Regions from separate parts of the Clostridioides sp. ES-W-0016-02 genome, predicted to be linked through region 1. Evidence: a T-box and tRNA genes for the amino acid it is inferred to sense, from the RefSeq annotation. Region 1 holds a T-box; the other regions hold tRNA genes.
The links. A T-box is a leader RNA that pairs with one kind of tRNA and senses whether it is charged. The one in region 1 lies ahead of ileS (isoleucine--tRNA ligase), so its partner is inferred to be a tRNA-Ile.
Positions count from the first base shown of each region.

Region 1 (3,236 bases):
CTCTTGTCATTGGTTTTCCACATTTTTCACACTTCAAGTGTATATCATCTACATATGGTCTATGAAGTTCTACAGTTTCTGGGTTTACATCTTCTATAGCTTTTTCAGCTAATTCTGCTCTTGAACCAACTGAATCTGTATGACCGCATTCACATCTCCATATAGGAAGTGGAGTTCCCCAATATCTAGTTCTTGATATTGCCCAGTCATTTAGATTTTCTAACCAGTTTCCAAATCTCTTTTCACCTACAAAGCCTGGGAACCATTTTACACCATTATTATTTTCTATTAATTTATCCTTAAGCTTAGTCATTTCTATATACCAGCTTGGTTTTGCATAGTACACAAGTGGAGTTTGGCATCTCCAACAATGTGGATAATTATGAACTACTTTTTCTTTACTATATAGTTTATTTTCAGAAGCTAGCCATTTTATTATTTCAACATCTAGCCCATCTTCCATTACAAATCTACCTTCCCAAGGAGTAGTTGTAAATTTACCAGTTTCATCTACTGGCTGTACAACTGGTAAATCGTATCTTTTACCTGTATTGTAGTCATCTTCACCAAATGCTGGTGCTGTATGAACTATTCCAGTACCATCTTCAGTAGTTACATAATCTCCTACTGTAATAAAAAATGCTTTTTTATCAACTTCTACAAAAGGCATTAATTGTTCATATTCTAAGCCTTCTAAATCTTTACCTTTCATTTCTTCTAAAACTTCATAGTCTTCACCTAGTACTTTATTAGCTAAAGGTTTAGATACATAATATACCTCATCACCTTTTTTAACTTTTAAGTAATCAACATCAGCATTCACTGTTAATGAAACATTTGATGGTAAAGTCCATGGAGTAGTTGTCCATGCTAAGAAATATTCATCAGCATCTTTTTTCTTAAATTTAGCTACAACTGTATTTGTCTTTACTTCTTTATATCCTTGTGCAACCTCATGACTAGCAAGACCAGTTCCACATCTTGGGCAATAAGGAAGTATTTTATGCCCTTCATATATATATCCTTCTTTATTGAACTTATTCAATATCCACCATACAGATTCTATATAGTTATTATCTAAAGTTATATATGGATTATCTAAGTCAACTTCATAAGCCATTCTCTCAGTCATTATTCTCCATTGTTTTTCAAATGAGAAAACTGACTCTCTACATTTTTGGTTAAATTCAGCTATTCCATATTCTTCTATTTGTTGCTTGCTAGTAAGACCTAATTCTTTTTCTACTTGTATTTCAACTGGCAATCCGTGTGTATCCCAACCAGCTTTTCTCTTTACTTGATAACCAGACATTGTTTTATATCTACAAACAGAATCTTTAAGTGTTCTAGATAAAACGTGATGTACTCCAGGATTTCCATTAGCTGTTGGAGGTCCTTCATAAAATACAAAACTTGGGTCGTCTTTACCTTTTTCTAGAGTTTTTTCAAGTATATCTATGTCTTTCCAATAGTCAAAAACTTGTGCTTCTGCTTGTTTCACAGAACTGTCCACCAATGGCTTAAATTTTGCCATGTAAATCACCCTTTCCTACAGTTATTATAATTCCAAAGTTTTTATTCTTTTACGTAAATTTGAACAATAAAAAACTCGTCCCCTTTAAACAAAGGGACGAGTTATCAATCGCGTTACCACCCTAATTCTATATGTGAACTTAACAATAGTCACATATAACACTCTAATAGTATAACGGCACTAACCGGCACAGCTTAATAAAGTTTAATCGTTCAGCCTGCAGCTCAAGAGTGATTTTCATCTTTATAAATTCCTTGGTTCTCAGCATACCCAATTCTCTGTAAAATTATCTAAAGATAATTGTCTCTATCAACGCTTTTAAAAATTTATCTGTGTTTATATGAAATTCTATAACAAATAATTTGAATAGTCAATATATTTTTGAAAAATATAATAATTTATATTTTTCTTACATATTTATCCTATTTTTTGTTTTTGTTATAGTATTCTCAAACTTAAACAATAATTCTACCTAAAATCCAGTAAAATTATTGTTTATTCTAAAGTTGTAGCAGCTTCATCATTACTATAATTATACACTGATGTACCTTCAAATGCATTTACACATTTTTCATCTACATCATAAAAAATCTCATCGACACTTCTTATTTCATCTTCTAACAATGATTTGAATTTATTTCTAAATATCTTAAATTCTTTAACTAAAGCATCGTACTCTTTTCTTATCTCTATAACACGATTATTAGCTTGTTCTATAATTTGTCTAGCCTTTAAATCTGCTTCTTCAACGATTATCTTAGCCTTTTTATTTGCTGCACTACAAGTGTCTTCTGCTGCACTTTGAGCAGTTATTAAAGTAGCTTTTAGTGTTTCTTCAATATTTTCATATTTATTTACTTGATCTTGATATAATCCTAATTTTTCTTTAAGAGCTGTATTTTCTCTACATAGAGATTCATAATCTTCTTTGATAATATCTAAAAACTCATCCACTTCTTCATCTCTATAACCTCTTAAACCTTTTTTAAACTCTTTATTTTCTATCTCAATTGGAGTTAGCATTACATTTCCTCCCAGCTATAATTTTAATTAGTCCTTATACAATTAATTTTGCTTGAACTTTTATTCTTCCTTTTTTAGTAATATCTCCTATTTGTGTTACTTTAGCTCTTCCTTTACCTCTAATAGAAATTAAATCATCATTTTTAATTATTTTAGAAGTTGAAGTTATCTTTTCATAATTGACATGGACTTTTTCTCCATTTATGTATTTTGCACTATCTTGCCTAGATATATTGTAAAGACTACTTATGATACAATCTAACCTATCTGAAGATACTGTAAATGATACTTCTTTATATTTTGAAGAACTATTAACAATATTTTCTCTGGAAATTTCCTTTACAATTACACTATTTCTTGAAACTTTCTCTAAATTTATGATTATAAAATCACAAATATCACTACTTACAACTACTTGACAAAAACTATCATGTATAATTATATCTCCAATTTTGTCTCTTTTTATACCTAGATTCAAAATTGCTCCTAAATAATCTTTATGAGATATACTTTTAAATTTAAAATTTCCTTCTATCTGTAAAAATCTAAGAGTATCTTCTATATCCTCATATTCCATGTAAAATGGATAAATAAATACAGTGCTTCTTTCAGCTTGTTCATAACCTCCATCCACACTGTATTTTATTTCATTAGTAGAATTTAATATATCTACAGCATT
Region 1 covers NZ_CP061361.1:2,993,780-2,997,015, forward strand. Annotated here, with positions in the region: gene ileS (isoleucine--tRNA ligase) at 1-1,534, opposite strand, end outside; T-box leader at 1,624-1,856, opposite strand; gene IC758_RS14205 (DivIVA domain-containing protein) at 2,030-2,557, opposite strand; gene IC758_RS14210 (RNA-binding protein) at 2,592-3,236, opposite strand, start outside.

Region 2 (3,236 bases), 1.3 Mb from region 1:
CCCATTCCGAACACAGAAGTTAAGTTCTCTAGCGCTGATGGTACTTGGTGGGAAACTGCCTGGGAGAGTAGGACATAGCCACGTTAGATGTTCCAAGGTAGCTCAACGGTGGAGCAACCGGCTGTTAACCGGTAGGCTGTGGGTTCGAGCCCCACCCTTGGAGCCAATAAATGGCTCGTTGGTCAAGAGGTTAAGACACCGCCCTTTCACGGCGGTAACAGGGGTTCAATTCCCCTACGAGTCACCATTTGTGGGATCATAGCTCAGCTGGGAGAGCACCTGCCTTACAAGCAGGGGGTCGCAGGTTCGAGCCCTGCTGGTCCCACCATTTGCGGCCTGGTAGTTCAGTTGGTTAGAATGCCAGCCTGTCACGCTGGAGGTCGAGGGTTCGAACCCCTTCCAGGTCGCCAAAATAAAATATGAAAAATGCTGGTGTGGCTCAACGGTAGAGCAGCTGACTTGTAATCAGCAGGTTGTAGGTTCGATTCCTATCACCAGCTCCATGTAAAATTAATACGGAGGATTTCCCGAGCGGCCAAAGGGGGCAGACTGTAAATCTGTTGTCATCGACTTCGGTGGTTCGAATCCACCATCCTCCACCAATTAAATTAAATATGCGGGTGTAGCTCAATGGTAGAGTTCTGGCCTTCCAAGCCAGCTGTGAGGGTTCGATCCCCTTCACCCGCTCCAAAAAGCGTGGGTGCATAGCTCAGCTGGATAGAGCAACGCCCTTCTAAGGCGTGTGTCCGGGGTTCGAATCCCTGTGCGCTCACCACATATATATTGGGGATTAGCCAAGTCGGTAAGGCACATGACTTTGACTCATGTATGCGTAGGTTCGAGTCCTGCATCCCCAGCCAAATAAAAACATGGTCTATTAGCTCAGTCGGTAGAGCACCTGACTTTTAATCAGGGTGTCCCGCGTTCGAGTCGCGGATAGATCACCAATGGAGAGGTGTCCGAGTGGTTTAAGGAGCTGGTCTTGAAAACCAGTGACTTCGAAAGGGGCCGTGGGTTCGAATCCCACCCTCTCCGCCAAACTAAATAATAGGACTAAATTTGGAGAAGTACTCAAGTGGCTCAAGAGGATCCCCTGCTAAGGGATTAGGCTGGGTAACCGGTGCGAGGGTTCGAATCCCTCCTTCTCCGCCATTTAAAAAAACGAGGTGTAGCGCAGTTTGGTAGCGCACATGGTTTGGGACCATGGGGCCGGGGGTTCGAGTCCCTTCACCTCGACCAACCAGGACCTTTAGCTCAGTTGGTTAGAGCGCCCGGCTCATAACCGGTAGGTCTGGGGTTCGAGTCCCTGAAGGTCCATTATTCTTCATAGGGGTGTAGCTCAGTTGGTAGAGCGTCGGTCTCCAAAACCGTGCGCCGGGGGTTCGAGTCCCTCCACCCCTGCCAAATAAAAAGGACTTGAAAAAAAATGAGTTTTAGAGTAATATAAGATAGTAAATAATATTTCGAGGTGTAGCGCAGTTTGGTAGCGCACATGGTTTGGGACCATGGGGCCGGGGGTTCGAGTCCCTTCACCTCGACCAAGTAAGGGCCTATAGCTCAGGTGGTTAGAGCGCACGCCTGATAAGCGTGAGGTCGCTGGTTCGAGTCCAGCTAGGCCCACCATTTGCCCAGATAGCTCAGTCGGTAGAGCAGGGGACTGAAAATCCCCGTGTCGGTGGTTCGATTCCGCCTCTGGGCACCAGAAATACGGCGGTATAGCTTAGTTGGCTAGAGCGTTCGGTTCATACCCGAAAGGTCATAGGTTCGACTCCTATTACCGCTACCATCTAACTATATCAATAAAGAACTTTGAAAATTAAACAGTAGGTTAATTTATAAAACAAGAAACAAACCATAAAGCCAGATATTTAGATAACAATAGTATCTGAGCCTGATAAACTTTTATTTGAGAGTTTGATCCTGGCTCAGGATGAACGCTGGCGGCGTGCCTAACACATGCAAGTTGAGCGATTTACTTCGGTAAAGAGCGGCGGACGGGTGAGTAACGCGTGGGTAACCTACCCTGTACACACGGATAACATACCGAAAGGTATGCTAATACGGGATAACATATTTGAGAGGCATCTCTTGAATATCAAAGGTGAGCCAGTACAGGATGGACCCGCGTCTGATTAGCTAGTTGGTAAGGTAACGGCTTACCAAGGCGACGATCAGTAGCCGACCTGAGAGGGTGATCGGCCACATTGGAACTGAGACACGGTCCAAACTCCTACGGGAGGCAGCAGTGGGGAATATTGCACAATGGGCGAAAGCCTGATGCAGCAACGCCGCGTGAGTGATGAAGGCCTTCGGGTCGTAAAACTCTGTCCTCAAGGAAGATAATGACGGTACTTGAGGAGGAAGCCCCGGCTAACTACGTGCCAGCAGCCGCGGTAATACGTAGGGGGCTAGCGTTATCCGGATTTACTGGGCGTAAAGGGTGCGTAGGCGGTCTTTCAAGTCAGGAGTGAAAGGCTACGGCTCAACCGTAGTAAGCTCTTGAAACTGGGAGACTTGAGTGCAGGAGAGGAGAGTGGAATTCCTAGTGTAGCGGTGAAATGCGTAGATATTAGGAGGAACACCAGTTGCGAAGGCGGCTCTCTGGACTGTAACTGACGCTGAGGCACGAAAGCGTGGGGAGCAAACAGGATTAGATACCCTGGTAGTCCACGCTGTAAACGATGAGTACTAGGTGTCGGGGGTTACCCCCCTCGGTGCCGCAGCTAACGCATTAAGTACTCCGCCTGGGAAGTACGCTCGCAAGAGTGAAACTCAAAGGAATTGACGGGGACCCGCACAAGTAGCGGAGCATGTGGTTTAATTCGAAGCAACGCGAAGAACCTTACCTAAGCTTGACATCCCAATGACATCTCCTTAATCGGAGAGTTCCCTTCGGGGACATTGGTGACAGGTGGTGCATGGTTGTCGTCAGCTCGTGTCGTGAGATGTTGGGTTAAGTCCCGCAACGAGCGCAACCCTTGTCTTTAGTTGCCATCATTAAGTTGGGCACTCTAGAGAGACTGCCAGGGATAACCTGGAGGAAGGTGGGGATGACGTCAAATCATCATGCCCCTTATGCTTAGGGCTACACACGTGCTACAATGGGTAGTACAGAGGGTTGCCAAGCCGTAAGGTGGAGCTAATCCCTTAAAGCTACTCTCAGTTCGGATTGTAGGCTGAAACTCGCCTACATGAAGCTGGAGTTACTAGTAATCGCAGATCAGAATGCTGCGGTG
Region 2 covers NZ_CP061361.1:130,002-133,237, forward strand. Annotated here, with positions in the region: rRNA gene rrf (5S ribosomal RNA) at 1-84, shown strand, start outside; tRNA gene IC758_RS00865 (tRNA-Asn) at 92-166, shown strand; tRNA gene IC758_RS00870 (tRNA-Glu) at 173-247, shown strand; tRNA gene IC758_RS00875 (tRNA-Val) at 253-328, shown strand; tRNA gene IC758_RS00880 (tRNA-Asp) at 334-410, shown strand; tRNA gene IC758_RS00885 (tRNA-Thr) at 429-503, shown strand; tRNA gene IC758_RS00890 (tRNA-Tyr) at 518-602, shown strand; tRNA gene IC758_RS00895 (tRNA-Gly) at 617-690, shown strand; tRNA gene IC758_RS00900 (tRNA-Arg) at 699-775, shown strand; tRNA gene IC758_RS00905 (tRNA-Gln) at 785-860, shown strand; tRNA gene IC758_RS00910 (tRNA-Lys) at 872-947, shown strand; tRNA gene IC758_RS00915 (tRNA-Ser) at 950-1,038, shown strand; tRNA gene IC758_RS00920 (tRNA-Ser) at 1,062-1,152, shown strand; tRNA gene IC758_RS00925 (tRNA-Pro) at 1,163-1,239, shown strand; tRNA gene IC758_RS00930 (tRNA-Ile) at 1,244-1,317, shown strand; tRNA gene IC758_RS00935 (tRNA-Trp) at 1,329-1,404, shown strand; tRNA gene IC758_RS00940 (tRNA-Pro) at 1,465-1,541, shown strand; tRNA gene IC758_RS00945 (tRNA-Ile) at 1,547-1,623, shown strand; tRNA gene IC758_RS00950 (tRNA-Phe) at 1,627-1,702, shown strand; tRNA gene IC758_RS00955 (tRNA-Met) at 1,710-1,786, shown strand; rRNA gene IC758_RS00960 (16S ribosomal RNA) at 1,903-3,236, shown strand, end outside.
Region 2: it encodes a tRNA-Ile, which carries the amino acid that the T-box ahead of ileS (isoleucine--tRNA ligase) is inferred to sense. The anticodon was not compared.

Region 3 (3,236 bases), 1.2 Mb from region 1:
CTTTCGAAGTCACTGGTTTTCAAGACCAGCTCCTTAAACCACTCGGACACCTCTCCATTGGTGATCTATCCGCGACTCGAACGCGGGACACCCTGATTAAAAGTCAGGTGCTCTACCGACTGAGCTAATAGACCATATTTTTATTTGGCTGGGGATGCAGGACTCGAACCTACGCATACATGAGTCAAAGTCATGTGCCTTACCGACTTGGCTAATCCCCAATATATATGTGGTGAGCGCACAGGGATTCGAACCCCGGACACACGCCTTAGAAGGGCGTTGCTCTATCCAGCTGAGCTATGCACCCACATTGCAATATAAACATAAATTTGGAGCGGGAAACGAGATTCGAACTCGCGACTTCAACCTTGGCAAGGTTGCGCTCTACCACTGAACTATTCCCGCTCGTTTATTAAATTAAATAAAAATGGTGCGGATGAAGGGAGTCGAACCCCCACGCCAATGGCGCTAGATCCTAAGTCTAGTGCGTCTGCCAATTCCGCCACATCCGCGCATTTTTTTGGTGGAGGATGGTGGATTCGAACCACCGAAGTCGATGACAACAGATTTACAGTCTGCCCCCTTTGGCCGCTCGGGAAATCCTCCGTATTAATTTTACATGGAGCTGGTGATAGGAATCGAACCTACAACCTGCTGATTACAAGTCAGCTGCTCTACCGTTGAGCCACACCAGCATTTTTTATATTTTATTTTGGCGACCTGGAAGGGGTTCGAACCCTCGACCTCCAGCGTGACAGGCTGGCATTCTAACCAACTGAACTACCAGGCCGCAAATGGTGGGACCAGCAGGGCTCGAACCTGCGACCCCCTGCTTGTAAGGCAGGTGCTCTCCCAGCTGAGCTATGATCCCATTTTTTGGAGCGGGTGAAGGGGATCGAACCCTCACAGCTGGCTTGGAAGGCCAGAACTCTACCATTGAGCTACACCCGCTTATTTAATTGTTTTTTTGGTGACTCGTAGGGGAATTGAACCCCTGTTACCGCCGTGAAAGGGCGGTGTCTTAACCTCTTGACCAACGAGCCATTTTAATGGTTGCGGAGGCAGGACTCGAACCTACGACCTTCGGGTTATGAGCCCGACGAGCTGCCAACTGCTCCACTCCGCGATATTATTTTATAAAGTGCCGAAGACCGGAATCGAACCGGTACGAGAGGTAAGTCCCGCAGGATTTTAAGTCCTGTGCGTCTGCCAGTTCCGCCACTTCGGCTTTTTTGGCTCCAAGGGTGGGGCTCGAACCCACAGCCTACCGGTTAACAGCCGGTTGCTCCACCGTTGAGCTACCTTGGAATATTTTGGAGGCGACACCCAGATTCGAACTGGGGATCAAGGAGTTGCAGTCCACTGCCTTACCACTTGGCTATGTCGCCGCCTTTTTGGTGATCTATCCGCGACTCGAACGCGGGACACCCTGATTAAAAGTCAGGTGCTCTACCGACTGAGCTAATAGACCATATTAGTTGGGGTGGATAATGAGAGTCGAACTCACGACCTCCAGAGCCACAATCTGGCGCTCTAACCAACTGAGCTATACCCACCATTATATTGGTCGAGGTGAAGGGACTCGAACCCCCGGCCCCATGGTCCCAAACCATGTGCGCTACCAAACTGCGCTACACCTCGAAATTTTATTAATTTAATGTGGTGGGCCATCAGGGACTCGAACCCCAGACCTACCGGTTATGAGCCGGGCGCTCTAACCAACTGAGCTAATGGCCCACATTAAATTTTAGTAGCGGTAATAGGAGTCGAACCTATGACCTTTCGGGTATGAACCGAACGCTCTAGCCAACTAAGCTATACCGCCATATTCTTGGTGCCCAGAGGCGGAATCGAACCACCGACACGGGGATTTTCAGTCCCCTGCTCTACCGACTGAGCTATCTGGGCATTTGGCGGAGAGGGTGGGATTCGAACCCACGGCCCCTTTCGAAGTCACTGGTTTTCAAGACCAGCTCCTTAAACCACTCGGACACCTCTCCATATTCTACTTCCAATGATCGAACTCGGGACACCCTGATTAAGAGTCAGGTGCTCTGCCAGCTGAGCTAATGAACCTTAACTTTAATATTTAATGGCTGGGGATGCAGGACTTGAACCTACGCATACATGAGTCAAAGTCATGTGCCTTACCGACTTGGCTAATCCCCAATATATGTGGTGAGCGCACAGGGATTCGAACCCCGGACACACGCCTTAGAAGGGCGTTGCTCTATCCAGCTGAGCTATGCACCCACAATAAATATGTATAAATTAAATAAAAAATGGTGCGGATGAAGGGAGTCGAACCCCCACGCCAATGGCGCTAGATCCTAAGTCTAGTGCGTCTGCCAATTCCGCCACATCCGCGCATTTTTTTGGTGGAGGATGGTGGATTCGAACCACCGAAGTCGATGACAACAGATTTACAGTCTGCCCCCTTTGGCCGCTCGGGAAATCCTCCGTATTAATTTTACATGGAGCTGGTGATAGGAATCGAACCTACAACCTGCTGATTACAAGTCAGCTGCTCTACCGTTGAGCCACACCAGCATTTTTTATATTTTATTTTGGCGACCTGGAAGGGGTTCGAACCCTCGACCTCCAGCGTGACAGGCTGGCATTCTAACCAACTGAACTACCAGGCCGCAAATGGTGGGACCAGCAGGGCTCGAACCTGCGACCCCCTGCTTGTAAGGCAGGTGCTCTCCCAGCTGAGCTATGATCCCATTTTTTTTGGAGCGGGTGAAGGGGATCGAACCCTCACAGCTGGCTTGGAAGGCCAGAACTCTACCATTGAGCTACACCCGCTTATTTAATTTTTTTTTGGTGACTCGTAGGGGAATTGAACCCCTGTTACCGCCGTGAAAGGGCGGTGTCTTAACCTCTTGACCAACGAGCCATTTTAATGGTTGCGGAGGCAGGACTCGAACCTACGACCTTCGGGTTATGAGCCCGACGAGCTGCCAACTGCTCCACTCCGCGATATTGTTTTATAAGTGCCGAAGACCGGAATCGAACCGGTACGAGAGGTAAGTCCCGCAGGATTTTAAGTCCTGTGCGTCTGCCAGTTCCGCCACTTCGGCTTTTTTTGGCTCCAAGGGTGGGGCTCGAACCCACAGCCTACCGGTTAACAGCCGGTTGCTCCACCGTTGAGCTACCTTGGAATATTTACGTGGCTATGTCCTACTCTCCCAGGCAGTTTCCCACCAAGTACCATCAGCGCTAAAGAGCTTAAC
Region 3 covers NZ_CP061361.1:35,337-38,572, reverse strand. Annotated here, with positions in the region: tRNA gene IC758_RS00350 (tRNA-Ser) at 1-56, opposite strand, end outside; tRNA gene IC758_RS00345 (tRNA-Lys) at 59-134, opposite strand; tRNA gene IC758_RS00340 (tRNA-Gln) at 146-221, opposite strand; tRNA gene IC758_RS00335 (tRNA-Arg) at 231-307, opposite strand; tRNA gene IC758_RS00330 (tRNA-Gly) at 331-405, opposite strand; tRNA gene IC758_RS00325 (tRNA-Leu) at 429-512, opposite strand; tRNA gene IC758_RS00320 (tRNA-Tyr) at 522-606, opposite strand; tRNA gene IC758_RS00315 (tRNA-Thr) at 621-695, opposite strand; tRNA gene IC758_RS00310 (tRNA-Asp) at 714-790, opposite strand; tRNA gene IC758_RS00305 (tRNA-Val) at 796-871, opposite strand; tRNA gene IC758_RS00300 (tRNA-Gly) at 878-951, opposite strand; tRNA gene IC758_RS00295 (tRNA-Glu) at 969-1,043, opposite strand; tRNA gene IC758_RS00290 (tRNA-Met) at 1,051-1,126, opposite strand; tRNA gene IC758_RS00285 (tRNA-Leu) at 1,143-1,228, opposite strand; tRNA gene IC758_RS00280 (tRNA-Asn) at 1,234-1,308, opposite strand; tRNA gene IC758_RS00275 (tRNA-Cys) at 1,315-1,388, opposite strand; tRNA gene IC758_RS00270 (tRNA-Lys) at 1,396-1,471, opposite strand; tRNA gene IC758_RS00265 (tRNA-His) at 1,480-1,556, opposite strand; tRNA gene IC758_RS00260 (tRNA-Pro) at 1,565-1,641, opposite strand; tRNA gene IC758_RS00255 (tRNA-Ile) at 1,661-1,737, opposite strand; tRNA gene IC758_RS00250 (tRNA-Met) at 1,752-1,825, opposite strand; tRNA gene IC758_RS00245 (tRNA-Phe) at 1,833-1,908, opposite strand; tRNA gene IC758_RS00240 (tRNA-Ser) at 1,912-2,000, opposite strand; tRNA gene IC758_RS00235 (tRNA-Lys) at 2,007-2,070, opposite strand; tRNA gene IC758_RS00230 (tRNA-Gln) at 2,094-2,169, opposite strand; tRNA gene IC758_RS00225 (tRNA-Arg) at 2,177-2,253, opposite strand; tRNA gene IC758_RS00220 (tRNA-Leu) at 2,284-2,367, opposite strand; tRNA gene IC758_RS00215 (tRNA-Tyr) at 2,377-2,461, opposite strand; tRNA gene IC758_RS00210 (tRNA-Thr) at 2,476-2,550, opposite strand; tRNA gene IC758_RS00205 (tRNA-Asp) at 2,569-2,645, opposite strand; tRNA gene IC758_RS00200 (tRNA-Val) at 2,651-2,726, opposite strand; tRNA gene IC758_RS00195 (tRNA-Gly) at 2,735-2,808, opposite strand; tRNA gene IC758_RS00190 (tRNA-Glu) at 2,825-2,899, opposite strand; tRNA gene IC758_RS00185 (tRNA-Met) at 2,907-2,982, opposite strand; tRNA gene IC758_RS00180 (tRNA-Leu) at 2,998-3,083, opposite strand; tRNA gene IC758_RS00175 (tRNA-Asn) at 3,090-3,164, opposite strand; rRNA gene rrf (5S ribosomal RNA) at 3,171-3,236, opposite strand, start outside.
Region 3: it encodes a tRNA-Ile, which carries the amino acid that the T-box ahead of ileS (isoleucine--tRNA ligase) is inferred to sense. The anticodon was not compared.